One region of the Mesorhizobium sp. M0189 genome, then DNA from elsewhere that is predicted to be linked to it. Evidence: riboswitches for the same ligand, from Rfam matches in the RefSeq annotation. Region 1 holds a riboswitch; each other region holds the start of a gene.
What was found. Region 1 has a riboswitch for thiamine pyrophosphate ahead of NKJ09_RS32560 (phosphomethylpyrimidine synthase ThiC). Riboswitches for the same ligand answer to the same signal wherever they lie in the genome.

Region 1 (4,276 bases):
TGCGAGGTAGTAGCCACGCGCGGCAAGCGCATCCCGGTTCTTGCGGTCCTCTTCATCAATCTCCGGATTCCAGCTCCCCTCGCGCACCCGGTCGATGAGTTCCGGGGTGACGCTGTACCCTTCTATCGACAGCGAATGGTAGGCGTCGCTTTCGTAGATATCCTCGACGAACTTCATATAGGCGTCTTTGTCGGACGGCAGTCCGGGTGCCTTCGGGAATATCTCGATGATGGCTTCGCGCTGCGATTGCCAGATCGCGCGCAGGCGGGCGACCAACGGCGGTACGCCCGCCGCAATGGTTGTCACTCCAATTTGTCCCGCGAACGGATCGGATTCGCGCACGTCATAGCCGGCGGCTTTGAAGGCGGCCACGATTTCATCGGCAAAGGAGTCGCGTCCTACGCGACGGAAGGCCCCCGCAAGCCGTCCCGCCACGGCGGAATGGCCGCCATCAAGCAGCAGGACCAGAACGGTTGATACGTCGCGCACCGACGCCATAGCGATCTGCATCTCGATAGGCGCGCGCTGGAAGAACGCTTGCGGCACCCGGGTAAGGGCGGCCTCGACAGTGAACACGCGCTGGCCGTTTTTCTCTGTCAGTTCGGCCGGCATCTCCTTGACCTTGAGGTCATAGAGCGAAGTGCCGAACAGCAGGTCGATTTTGTTATTCGTGCCTTTGGGGGTGTTCACCACCACCTGAGGCGGAATAGTGGGCGCTTCCGCGTGCAGAAGCAGCGAGTGCTCCGGTGACACGAACCAGTCCTTGCCGAACCGGTCATTGCAGTAAAGGGAGCAGAACTCCCAGAAGCTCGCGTACCAGGGGGTGGTGTCTTGCTGCTGTGCCTGCGGGCTGGTCGACATGAGCCAGCCTTTCATAACATCGCGCAGGAACCCGTTCTGCAGCAGCCGCTCCCGGTGGACGCGGGTCAGCTCATCTGATTTGAATATGCGCCGCCCACCCTTCTGCAGCTCTTTGAGGACGGCCAATGATACAGCGAGTTTTTCATGGGGCTTGGCCATGGCCGTACCTTTGCAACTTTTTAGAGCTGTGCGATTACAAGTATATATTGCTGATAGGAGACAAGTCAATGATGCTGTGGAGTTGCAAGTTTTTTAAGTCGTGCAATAACAAGCTTTTTATGCGATAATCGGCAAGTGAAATCACAGTTTTGATCGTTTCCATAGCTCGTCTGCGCGAAGGATCGTCACCCGGATGGGCCGAGACCAGCTCCCCAGCAGGCTACGCAGGGGCTCGGGGCGAGCCTACAGCCTGGCCCTCCGAAGCGCTTCGAAGGAGGACGCGCCTCTTTGAAAAACTCGCCCGTTGTGCATCGTGGGTACCTGTAAACGCGAATTCTCAAAGAAAAGACGCTCCTTACCTCTCCCTCCCGCCACGATCATCACGGCCGCGCCCGCGCTCACTACGCCGCGACGCCCGCGAGATCGGCTTCTCGGCAATCGCCCCGAGCGAGACATCACGCGTATGGAGGATCAGCATTTCACCGCGCATGCCGCGTAAATCGTCGTCGGCCCGCGCGATGCCCGTGCAGTCGATCACCTGATCAAAGCCGGAAAAGCCAACCTCGCCCGTCTCGAAAAGGAAAACGACGCCCATCGCACGCAGTTGCCGGCGAGGGCTTCGAGAGCCCGACGGGGATCGAGATGAGCTTCGCTACAAAAAAACAGGCTCTGATGAAAGCGGCCGGCAAGATCGGGCTCGAGGGCGGCAACAACCTTTTCGTCGACGCACTCATAGTTGCGCGAACGAGCTGCAAAACGGGCAAGCTCGAAGGCATCGCGCTGATGGGCGACGACGAGAGTGCCGGCCCTCGTCACCAGCGCGGGCAGCGCCCTTTCCCACCAGTCGGCTGCAACGTTGCCGAAAGTGACGACCGCCTCCTCGGCGCCTTCGCGTTCGCACCAAGCGGCGAGCATGCCGCCGGCGAGCCAGGAGGCATTGCCGCCGATCTGGCTGCGAATTTCAGCAACCGTGACGGATGCACCCGGCGCGGCCAATTCATGGGCAACGGTGAGGCCTGCCACACCCGCGCCTTTGACAAGAATGCGGCGCATGGCTCAGCGCGCCCTCTGATCTTCCTGCGCTGAGGCCTGTTTTTCCACCTCGGGCGTTTCGACCGGCATATAGAGATCGCCGCCCTCGCGGTATTTCGCCGCCATCGCCGCCATGCCCTCCTTCTGCGCTTCGGCGCGAATGTCGTGAGAGATGCGCATCGAGCAGAATTTCGGCCCGCATATCGAGCAGAAATGTGCCAGCTTGTGCGCTTCCTTGGGCAAGGTCTGGTCGTGGAAGGACCGCGCGGTTTCCGGATCGAGCGACAGGTTGAACTAGGCCTCCCAGCGGAACTCGAATCCGGCCCGCGACAGCGCGTCGCCGCGGATGTTCGCCGCCGCGTGACCCTTGGCCAGGTCGGCGGCATGGGCGCTCGCCAGTCACAAATCCGTTGTCTTCCGGCCGGACATGGCGGCCGTCACAGGCTTCGACATCGCCACGCGCGGTAATCCATTCGTGGCGAAGCCGGGCAAGGCCTTTTTCGATCCTGGTTTTGATGGCCGGATCGGTGTAGGGGCCGGACGGATCGTAGACGGTGACTGGCGGTTCGCCGGCCGTTGGATGGACTGCAATTTCGCGCATCGGCACCCTGATCTGAGGGTGAATGCTGCCATGCTTGTGGATCTTGCGTGAGGCGGGCAGCGGTCCCGTCGGGACGGCGGGGGTGGGGGCATTCATCATGAGGCTCCTTTGCTCGTGCATTGGAGACCCAGTTCTGTGCCGGAAGAATGAAAAGACGCTTTGGTCGACCTGCTCGAAACAGGACCTCGGGCGTGAACTCCCGCAAAGCGCTTGCACCGTCCCTACGCCAGTATGAACTGGATCAGGTTCAACGGGTCACTGCGCCGCGAAAGCCAGCAGTATCTCAGCCCCTTGCCGGGACTCCCCTGGGTGAATGCTTCAGGTTGAACGGGCGAGCGGTATCTTGCCAAGCGCATTCGGGCCGCGGCGGTGATCGTCGGGCGATCGTCTCGGCCAGGCGCAAGATCGGATGGAGCATCGCCTGAGAATCGTCTGTTCCTCGATCAGCCTCGCTTATGCTCTGGAGCTTGTTCTCTCGCGCCCGAATTTCCGCGGGGATGGCTGAACGGAGGCGATCCATTTGCGATTTTCAAGTGCGTCGGGCCGCACCCCAGTTCGGAAAACCTGGCCGGGTAGTGCTGGATGGCAGGGTCCGTCAAGCGGGCGGAAGGAATGAGGAAATGAAAGAGTTGCAGATCAAAACGCATAATCGAGCGATGAATATCGCCTGCGCGATCATCCGGACCAGATCTGATATGAAACATCGTCCGGCCCCGAGATCGAGGCTCCAATCTCGTATAGCTTCCATACGACGTTCTCTTGGAGTGTTGCGGGATTGGTCCGCTCAACCGGATCTCGAGCTCAACCCTTTCATCCCGTTAGAATGAGCGTTCGAAACGCAGGATTCCGGCGACACCGCTCTTCTTGTTGGCGTTGGTCCAGTTCACGTTGGAAGCGTCCACCTTGCCGACGGCGAAGTTGCCGTAGCGGCTATAGTCGAGTTCCGCCGTAACTGTGAAATCTGGAAGAAACGCATAGGCGACGTTTGCAGCGACACCATGGTTCTTGAGCTGATCACCGGAGAGCTGAAGGTTGAACGAAGTTGTCTCGTTGAGCTTGTAAGTGGCGCCAGCCCAGAAAGCCCAGTTCCCACCCCAACTCTTATAGAAGCCGCGACCATGAGCGTCGATGGCGTTCGTGGAGTCGTCGTTGAGCTTGCCGTTGGAACCGTAGCCGAGCATTCCGAACAGCAACAGTTCGTTGGTGACATTGATGTCGACACGGACCTTGGCGGCCACCGATTCGTAGTTGCTATCATAAGCGGCAACGCCGGTGATCGCGCCCCAGCCATGTGTGTATTTCAAGCCGCCGACTACGTGCGGAGAGTAGCTGTCGATTGTGCCGACCACGCCCGAGCCTTCTTCGAGCGAAACCACGGCCGAAAAGCCGGCCCCCGCGTCGAAGTAGTACTGAACCACATTGGTATCGAAAGCGCCGTACGGAACCGGCGTCTGGTTGAGTACGTCAACCGCGCCGCCAATAAACATGTCGAAGGCCGACCAGTCCTTACCAAGTCGGAGGCCACCAAGCTGAATCCAGGCGAAAGTCAAGGTGCTGTCTCCGTTGAAGGCATAGGACCGAGAACTGTCCGAAACCGAAGTGTGGCGGTTACCGAAGTTCATG
Region 2 (4,276 bases), on a different contig from region 1:
CTTGCCGGCGCCGTTCGGCCCGACCAGACCGACGCGATCGCCGCGCTGGATGCGTGTCGAGAATCCCTTGACCAGGGTCAGATCGCCAAAGCTCTTCTCGATGTTCTTGGCCTCAATCACCAGCTTGCCGGATTCGGCGGCGTCGCTGGCTGTCATCGTCGCCGCACCCTCGGCGCCACGATGACCGCGAAAGCGCTGGCGCATGGTCTGCAACTCACCGAGCCGGCGCATGTTGCGCTTGCGCCTTGCCGTCACGCCATAGCGCAGCCAGTGCTCCTCGCGCACGATCTGGCGGCCGAGCTTGTGCTGCTCGCGCTCTTCCTCCTCCAACACCGTGTCGCGCCATTCCTCGAAATAGGCAAAGCCCTTATCGAGACGGCGGGTCTGGCCGCGGTCGAGCCAAATTGTGGCGCGTGACACGCGTTCGAGAAAACGGCGGTCATGCGAGATGACGACCAGGGCCGAGGAGGTGCGGGCAAGCTCCTCCTCCAGCCATTCGATAACCGAAAGGTCAAGATGATTGGTCGGTTCATCGAGGAGAAGAATGTCGGGCTCGGGCGCCATGACGCGGGCGAGTGCCGCGCGCCGCGTCTCGCCCCCGGAGAGGTCGTTCGGCCGTTCCTCGCCGGTCAGGCCGAGATGCTCTATCAGATAGGTGGCGCGGTAGGGATCATCGGCGGGCCCGAGCCCCGCCTCGACATAGGCGCGAACGGTCGCAAAACCGTCCATGTCGGGCATTTGCGGCAAATAGCGCACCGTCGCCGAAGGCTGGCGGAAGACTTCGCCGTCCTGCGGTTCGATCAGCCCGGCAGCGATCTTGAGGAGCGTCGACTTGCCAGAGCCGTTGCGCCCGACCAGGGCGATCTTGTCGCCAGCTGACGCCGTCAGGGCGGCACCGTCGAGCAGCGGCGCGCCGCCAAAGGTCAGCTTTATCCCGTCGAGATTGAGAAGCGGCGGCGCCATGTCAGCTTTCAGGTAGGGAAAAAGGATGCGCGAGCAGCAGCGCGCGGCCGCTGGCCAGCGCGATTTCCAGCCGGCCCTTGACCTCGTTGGAAATGGTCAGCGACGAGCCGAAGGCAACCTCGACATGGGCGAGCGGCCATTTGGCGCCGGTGACTGTCAGGCCGGCGAGATCCGAAAAGCCGAGCACCGAAAACAGCGTACCGTCGACATAATCGAAGCCAGTCTTTCCAGGCAGCAAAGGAATGCCTTCCTGTGCGCCGCTGGTCAAAAGCACTTCCGTTCCGCCTTCCGCCAGCCGGACGCTGAGCGCCAAATGCAGGAAGATGTGGTCGGTGCGTTTGCCGCCGAAGGCGCCTGCGAGCACAAGGCTGGTCGCACCGCGTTCGAGCGCGGCGGCGATAGCGAGTTCACCGTCGGTCTTGTCCTTTTCGGCGGGAAACACCTGCCGTGGCACGGCGGCCAGATCCTCCGGCAAATCGGCAGGCACGGAATCGAAATCGCCGACCCAGAGTTCCGGCATCAGGCCCAGCATAAGGGCATGGCCGATACCGGCATCGGCAGCGATGACGCGGGAGCCTTCGACCTGGCGGTCGAGCAGCGGCGTGCGGATGAGATCGCCGCCAAGCAGGATGGTGAATGTGCTCATATCTCGTGGCCCTTACCAGCCCTGCCCCGGAAACGGAAGATGAAACGGCAGATGAAACAGGACGCCGCGCTTTGGATGCCCGGCAAACTTCCGCTTGCGCAGCACTTCGGCCGGGCCTATGTGTCGAAACGCTCTAACGGGGTGCCGGACGCGATCTTCGCGGACCGGCTGAGAGGCAAGACTGCCAACCCGCTGAACCTGATCCGGTTTGTACCGGCGGAGGGATTAGACGTTTCGGACAGCCCGACGCCTCAATTCCTTTCAACGCGAACGAAGGAGGCGCCGATGCGCAGTTTTTTCCACTCTCTTGCCTCGATTATCCTGCTTGCGGCATCCGCGCTTGCCCTACCGGGGCAGGCATCGGCACAGGATAAGCTGACCGTCTATACCTATGAAAGCTTCACCGCCGATTGGGGTCCGGGACCGGCGGTGAAGAAGGCCTTCGAGGCCGAGTGCACCTGCGTCGTCGAATTCGTCTCGGTCGCCGACGGCGTGGCACTGCTCAACCGTGTGAAGCTGGAAGGGGCCGCGACCAAGGCCGATATCGTGCTTGGCCTCGATACCAATTTGACGGCGGACGCCAAGGCAACCGGCCTGTTTTCGCCGCATGGCGCCGTGACGGACGTCAGTGTGCCGGGTGGCTGGAGCGACGATATCTTCGTGCCGTTCGACTATGGCTATTTCGCTATCGTCTACGATAGCGAAAAACTGAAGAGCCCGCCGAAGAGCCTCAGGGAATTGGTCGAGGGCGATGCCGGCGACAAGATCGTCACCCAGGATCCGCGCACCTCGACGCCGGGCCTTGGCCTGCTGTTGTGGGTCAAGTCGGTCTATGGCGACAAGGCTCCGGAAGCCTGGGCCAAACTCAAGGCAAAGGTGCTGACGGTGACGCCGGGCTGGAGCGAGGCCTACGGCCTGTTCACCAAGGGTGAGGCGCCGATGGTGCTGTCCTATACCACTTCGCCAGCCTACCACATGGTTGCCGAAAACACCTCGCGCTACCAGGCGGCGTCCTTCGAGGAAGGCGAATATCTGCAGATCGAGGTCGCTGGGATCACCACCAAGGGCGCGAAGAACCCGCTGGCGGAAAAGTTCATCGCCTTCATGACCGGGCCGAAATTCCAGGATCTCATTCCCGAAACCAACTGGATGTTCCCGGCCGGCAAGACCGACAAGCCGCTCAATCCGGCGTTCGACAAGCTCGTCAAACCGACCAAAACCTTGCTGTTCAGCTCGGAAGAGGTCGCCGCAAATCGCAAGGCCTGGGTCGACGAGTGGCTGGCGGTGATGAGCAAGTAGCTCGGATTGAAAGATGATCGCCCTACGGCGCCCCCCTCTGTCCTGCCGGACATCTCCCCTACAAGGAGGGAGATTGGCCGTCATGCCGGCTTTCGCCAATCTCCGACATTGCCGGAATGAGCGGAGCGCTGAACCTGCCAATCTCTCCCCATGTGGGGGAGATGTCCGGCAGGACAGAGGGGCGCGCGAAGGAACGCAATCCTCGCTAAGAATCTCGAATCTGGTGGTCTAGCGTGCAACGCGCGCCATCATCGGATACCCGCGTCGCTGCCGGTATCGTCGCGCTCGCCGCCATCGCGCTGCTGATCGGCGGGGCATTCGCCGGGCTCGTCGTCGAAGCCATGCGCGACCTGTCGGGCGCCGCCTCCGCCTTTGATTCCTATCTCCTCCGTGTTGCGCGCTTCACGCTCTGGCAGGCTCTGTTGTCGACCCTGCTCTCCGTCGCACCGGCGCTGTTCGTCGCGCGCGCGCTGTCGCGGCATCCACAGTTTTTCGGGCGAGGCTTTGTCCTGCAGCTTTTCGCCGTGCCGCTGGCGCTGCCGGCCATTGTTGCCGCACTCGGTGTCTTGGCACTCTATGGCCGCGCCGGGTATTTCGCCGGCTTGCTCGGTGCGATTGGCGGCCAGAACTGGCCCGGCATCTATGGCCTATCGGGTATTCTCGTCGCCCACGTCTTTTTCAACCTGCCGCTGGCAACGCGACTGTTCCTGGAAGCGTTGCAGACGGTGCCGGCTAACCAATGGCGGCTGGCGAGCCAGCTTGGCATGGGTGCTGCGCCGGCCTTCCGGCTGATCGAATGGCCGGCGTTGCGTGCGGCCCTGCCGGGCGTTGCCGGGCTCGTTTTCATGCTGTGCATCACCTCCTTCACCATCGTGCTTACGCTCGGCGGCGGGCCGCGCGCGACGACGCTGGAGGTTGCCATATACCAGGCGCTGCGTTTCGACTTCGACCCGGCGCGGGCGGTGACGCTGACCTTGTTGCAGATTGCCCTGACCTTCGTCGTCGTGCTGGCACTAACGCGGCTTGGCGCCAATATGACCGGCGACGCCAATCTGCCGGTAGCCCCGCGCCGGTATTTTTCAGCCGGTGCGGCCGAGACCGTGCTGAACGCACTGGTGATCGGGCTGGCACTGCTGTTTGTCGCCGGACCGATGGCGGCTACGCTGTCGGCCGGGCTTGGCGCCGATCTCGGCCGCCTGGCCGGCGAGAGCGCGGTGCGGCAAGCGACGGCGACCAGTGCCGTGCTCTCCCTCCTATCGGCGCTGCTCTCCTTGGCGTTGTCGCTGTCGCTGGTTATGGCGCGCCGGGCGCTGGCGCTCACCCGGCGGACCGGCAGGCGGACGCTGCTCGAACACCTGGCCGACACCG
Region 3 (4,276 bases), on a different contig from region 1:
AGACGGGCGAATGGCGGTTCCTGGACTCACCTTTTGTCATGAAGTCGCTTCCTTGAGCCGGTGGCGGAGTTCTTGCTTGATGACTCCAGCACCGTTTAGAATCGGTTTTCGGAAAATTTGTCTTGTGGCATCAATTTTCATGGAATAGGATCATTTTTCACAGGTGTTGGCCCAGCTGAACCAAAATTCGATGAAAGGATTCGCTTTTCATGCCTGCGGTGCAAGAGCACCAATTTTCAGGTCCTGTTACCGTTTTTCAGGAAATCCGCCTTCCTGAAACGGCGACCCCGGCCGGGTACAGCGCCCTGGTCGGAGCCTACAGGCTCGCCGTGCCCTTGCCCCGTAGGTTGTTCGCCACGGGCGAGCATCATCGCATTACCGAACGGGATGGCTGGCGGATCATGACCCCCCGCCACGCCCCAAATCCTACCCTCGAAGGCCACCTGACCTTTGCGCTCAAGTACGAGGGACTGGACCTTGCCGTCCTCAAGCGGCTGTTCCAAGTGACCGGTCCCGCGCCGATCGAGGCGCTGGTCCGTGAAAGCCCGACCGGCAGTTATGCCCGCCGCATCTGGTTTTTATATGAATGGCTGAGGGGCGCCCGTATCGATCTGCCGGACGCGGCGGCCGGACGATACATTCCGGTTGTCGATCCCGAGCTGCAGTGGCCCGGACCCGACAAGACCGCTTCGCGCTACCGCGTAAGGGACAATCTCCCCGGCACGCGTGAGTTCTGCCCTCTGGTGTTCCGCACCAAGATTCTCGAAAAATTCATCGGCCTTGAACTACCGCGGCGCGCGGAGGCAATCGTAGCGGACGTGCCGCGCGACCTTCTTGCTCGGACCGCCGCCTTTCTTTTGCTCAAAGACTCGCGATCAAGCTATGCGATCGAGGGCGAGCGCCCGCCGCAAGATCGCATCCAGCGCTGGGGCCGCGCCATCGGCGAAGCCGGCCGCTGGCCGATCGATCGCGATGAGCTGCTGCGTCTGCAAAGAATTGTACTTGGCGACGCCCGTTTCGCAAGACTTGGCTTCCGAAAAGAAGGAGGTTTCGTCGGTGAGCATGACCGAGACAACGGCACGCCCTTGCCCGATCACATCAGCGCTCGGCCCGAGGACCTGCCGCGGCTAATCGATGGAATGGCGGCGTTCGATCAGGGCCCCGCGCAAAACCTTGATGCAGTCGTAGCCGCCGCAATCCTCGCCTTCGGCTTTGTCTACATTCACCCGTTCGAGGACGGAAACGGCCGCATTCACCGCTACCTAATCCACCACGTCCTTGCCATGCGCGGCTTCAATCCGCCGGGAGTGGTCTTTCCCGTCTCGGCCGCGATCCTGGACCAGATCAACGAGTACAGGGGCGTGCTCGAGAGCTATTCGCAGCGCCTTCTGCCGTTGGTGGAATGGGAACCGACGCCGCTCAACGTCCGGGTGCTGAATGACACCGGTGATTTCTACCGGTTCTTCGATGCAACCCCGCACGCCGAATTCCTCTATGCCTGCGTTCAGCGGACGATCGAACGGGACCTTCCCGAGGAAACCGCATTTCTGCAGCGCTACGATCAGTTCCGGCAGCAGGTGGACGCCTTTATTGACATGCCCGAGCGGTTGACCGATCTGCTCTTCCGTTTTCTTCACCAGAATGATGGACATCTATCGAACCGCGCGCGCGAAAAGGAATTCGCCACGCTGACCAGTGACGAGGCAGGAAGAATCGAGGCGATCTACGCGCAAACCTTTGGTGCCCATTGAAGGTGTGATCATCAGGATCGATTTTTAGTCCGACGGTTTGTAATTCCCTTGTCCCTGCCTTCATCTCCGAGGCTTGACTTGTCGCCGAGACATGCACGATTTTTTCCGCACGGTCTGACCGGCCGCCGATCAGCCGCGGCCAGAACGCGCTTGACAAACCGGAGCCGTCCCGTCCAACCTCACGCATTCACCAGGGGAGTCCCGGCAAGGGGCTGAGATACTGCTGGCATTCGCGGCGCAGTGACCCGTTGAACCTGATCCAGTTCATACTGGCGTAGGGACGGTGCAAGCGCTTTGCGGGAGTTTACGCCCGAGGTCCTGTTTCGGCAGGTCGACAGAAGCGTCTTTTCATCCTCCCGGCACAGAACTGGGTCTCCAATGCAACGAGCAAAGGAGCCTCAAGATGAATGCCCTCACCCCCGCCGTCTCGACGGGACCGCTGCCCGCCTCACGAAAAATCCACAAGCCCGGTGCCATCCACCCGCAGATCAGGGTGCCGATGCGCGAAATCTCCGTCCATCCGACGGCCGGCGAACCGCCCGTCACCGTCTACGATCCGTCCGGCCCCTATACAGACCCGACTGTCGAAACCAGCATCGAAAATGGCCTTGCACGGCTTCGCCACGAATGGATTACGGCGCGCGGCGATGTCGAGGCCTATGACGGCCGCCATGTCCGGCCGGAGGACAACGGATTCGCGACGGGCGAACGCCTGACGCCGGAATTTCCCATTCGCCATCAACCGCTCAGAGCCAAAGCAGGCAAGGCGGTGACGCAGCTTGCCTATGCGCGCGCCGGCATCATCACACCCGAAATGGAGTTCGCCGCCATCCGCGAGAACCTTGGTCGCGAGATCCTGCACGGCAAGCTTGAGCGCGACGGCGAGGCTTTCGGCGCGACACTGCCCGATTTCGTCACGCCGGATTTCGTGCGTGATGAGGTGGCGCGCGGACGCGCAATCATTCCCGCCAACATCAACCATCCCGAGAGCGAGCCGATGATCATCGGTCGCAATTTCCTGGTCAAGATCAACGCCAACATCGGCAACTCCGCCGTCACATCGTCGATGGCTGAAGAGGTCGAAAAAATGGTGTGGGCGATCCGCTGGGGCGCAGACACGGTGATGGACCTGTCGACCGGCCGCAACATCCACAACATCCGCGACTGGATCGTCCGCAACGCGCCGGTTCCGATCGGCACGGTGCCGCTCTATCAGGCGCTCGAAAAGGTCGGCGGCATCGCCGAGGACCTGACCTGGGAGGTCTACCGCGACATGCTGATCGAACAGGCCGAACAGGGCGTCGACTATTTCACCATCCATGCGGGCGTGCGGCTGCACTACATCCCGCTGACCGTTGACCGGGTCACTGGCATCGTCTCGCGCGGTGGCTCGATCATGGCCAAATGGTGCCTGCATCATCACCGGGAAAGCTTCCTCTACGAACATTTCGCCGAGATCTGCGACATTTGCCGCGCCTATGACGTGTCCTTTTCGCTGGGCGACGGCCTTCGTCCTGGCTCGATCGCCGACGCCAATGACGCAGCACAATTCGCCGAGCTGGAGACGCTCGGCGAGCTGACACAGATCGCCTGGGCGAAGGATTGCCAGGTAATGATCGAAGGCCCCGGCCACGTGCCGATGCACAAGGTCAAGGAGAACATGGACAAGCAGCTCGCCGTCTGCGGCGAGGCGCCGTTCTATACGCTTGGGCCGCTGACGACCGACATCGCGCCGGGCTACGACCACATCACCTCCGGCATCGGCGCGGCGATGATCGGTTGGTTCGGCACCGCCATGCTCTGCTACGTCACGCCCAAGGAGCATCTCGGCCTTCCCGATCGCAACGACGTCAAGATCGGCGTGATCACCTACAAGATAGCCGCCCATGCCGCCGACCTGGCAAAAGGTCATCCGGCGGCGAAAGTCAGGGATGATGCCCTTTCCCGCGCGCGCTTCGAATTCCGCTGGGAGGACCAGTTCAACCTGTCGCTCGATCCCGAAACCGCGCGGTCCTTCCACGATCAGACCTTGCCCAAGGAGGCGCACAAGCTGGCGCATTTCTGCTCGATGTGCGGGCCGAAATTCTGCTCGATGCGAATTTCCCACGACATCCGCACCGAAGCGCAGAAGGAGGGCATGGCGGCGATGGCGGCGAAATACCGCGAGGGCGGCGATCTCTACCTGCCGGCGGACGAGACCGGCGCACCGCTCATACCTCAGCCACGTGAGCCATCATGAAGGTGCTGGTCAAAGGGGCCGGCGTTGCCGGCCTCACCGCCGCCTTCGAGCTCGCCGCACGCGGCGCGGCGGTTTCCGTTGCCGAGACAAGGCCTGGCCTTGGGGGCAATGCGTCGTGGTTCGCCGGCGGCATGTTGGCGCCATGGTGCGAGCGCGAAAGCGCCGAGCAGCCGGTGCTGGATCTCGGGCGCGGTGCCGCCGACTGGTGGGATGCCGCAACCCCCGGCCAGGTGACGCGGGCCGGAACGCTGGTCGTGGCCGCGCCGCGCGATGCGGGCGAGATCGA

Region 2: linked by a shared signal. The riboswitch ahead of thiB (thiamine ABC transporter substrate binding subunit) and the one ahead of NKJ09_RS32560 (phosphomethylpyrimidine synthase ThiC) in region 1 are both predicted to bind thiamine pyrophosphate.
Region 3: linked by a shared signal. The riboswitch ahead of thiC (phosphomethylpyrimidine synthase ThiC) and the one ahead of NKJ09_RS32560 (phosphomethylpyrimidine synthase ThiC) in region 1 are both predicted to bind thiamine pyrophosphate.

The regions. Positions count from the first base shown of each region.
Region 1 covers NZ_JAMYSW010000023.1:8,845-13,120, reverse strand. Annotated here, with positions in the region: gene NKJ09_RS28315 (Fic family protein) at 1-1,020, opposite strand, end outside; gene NKJ09_RS28310 (hypothetical protein) at 1,376-1,615, opposite strand; gene NKJ09_RS28305 (FAD-dependent oxidoreductase) at 1,555-2,073, opposite strand; partial or broken gene NKJ09_RS32565 (phosphomethylpyrimidine synthase ThiC) at 2,077-2,445, opposite strand; partial or broken gene NKJ09_RS32560 (phosphomethylpyrimidine synthase ThiC) at 2,558-2,749, opposite strand; TPP riboswitch at 2,855-2,970, opposite strand; gene NKJ09_RS28295 (porin) at 3,472-4,276, opposite strand, start outside.
Region 2 covers NZ_JAMYSW010000003.1:342,640-346,915, forward strand. Annotated here, with positions in the region: gene NKJ09_RS07410 (ABC-F family ATP-binding cassette domain-containing protein) at 1-963, opposite strand, end outside; gene NKJ09_RS07415 (thiamine diphosphokinase) at 965-1,609, opposite strand; TPP riboswitch at 1,737-1,851, shown strand; gene thiB (thiamine ABC transporter substrate binding subunit) at 1,895-2,908, shown strand; gene thiP (thiamine/thiamine pyrophosphate ABC transporter permease) at 3,142-4,276, shown strand, end outside.
Region 3 covers NZ_JAMYSW010000008.1:219,347-223,622, reverse strand. Annotated here, with positions in the region: gene NKJ09_RS17330 (Fic family protein) at 210-1,751, shown strand; TPP riboswitch at 1,934-2,050, shown strand; gene thiC (phosphomethylpyrimidine synthase ThiC) at 2,155-3,990, shown strand; gene thiO (glycine oxidase ThiO) at 3,987-4,276, shown strand, end outside.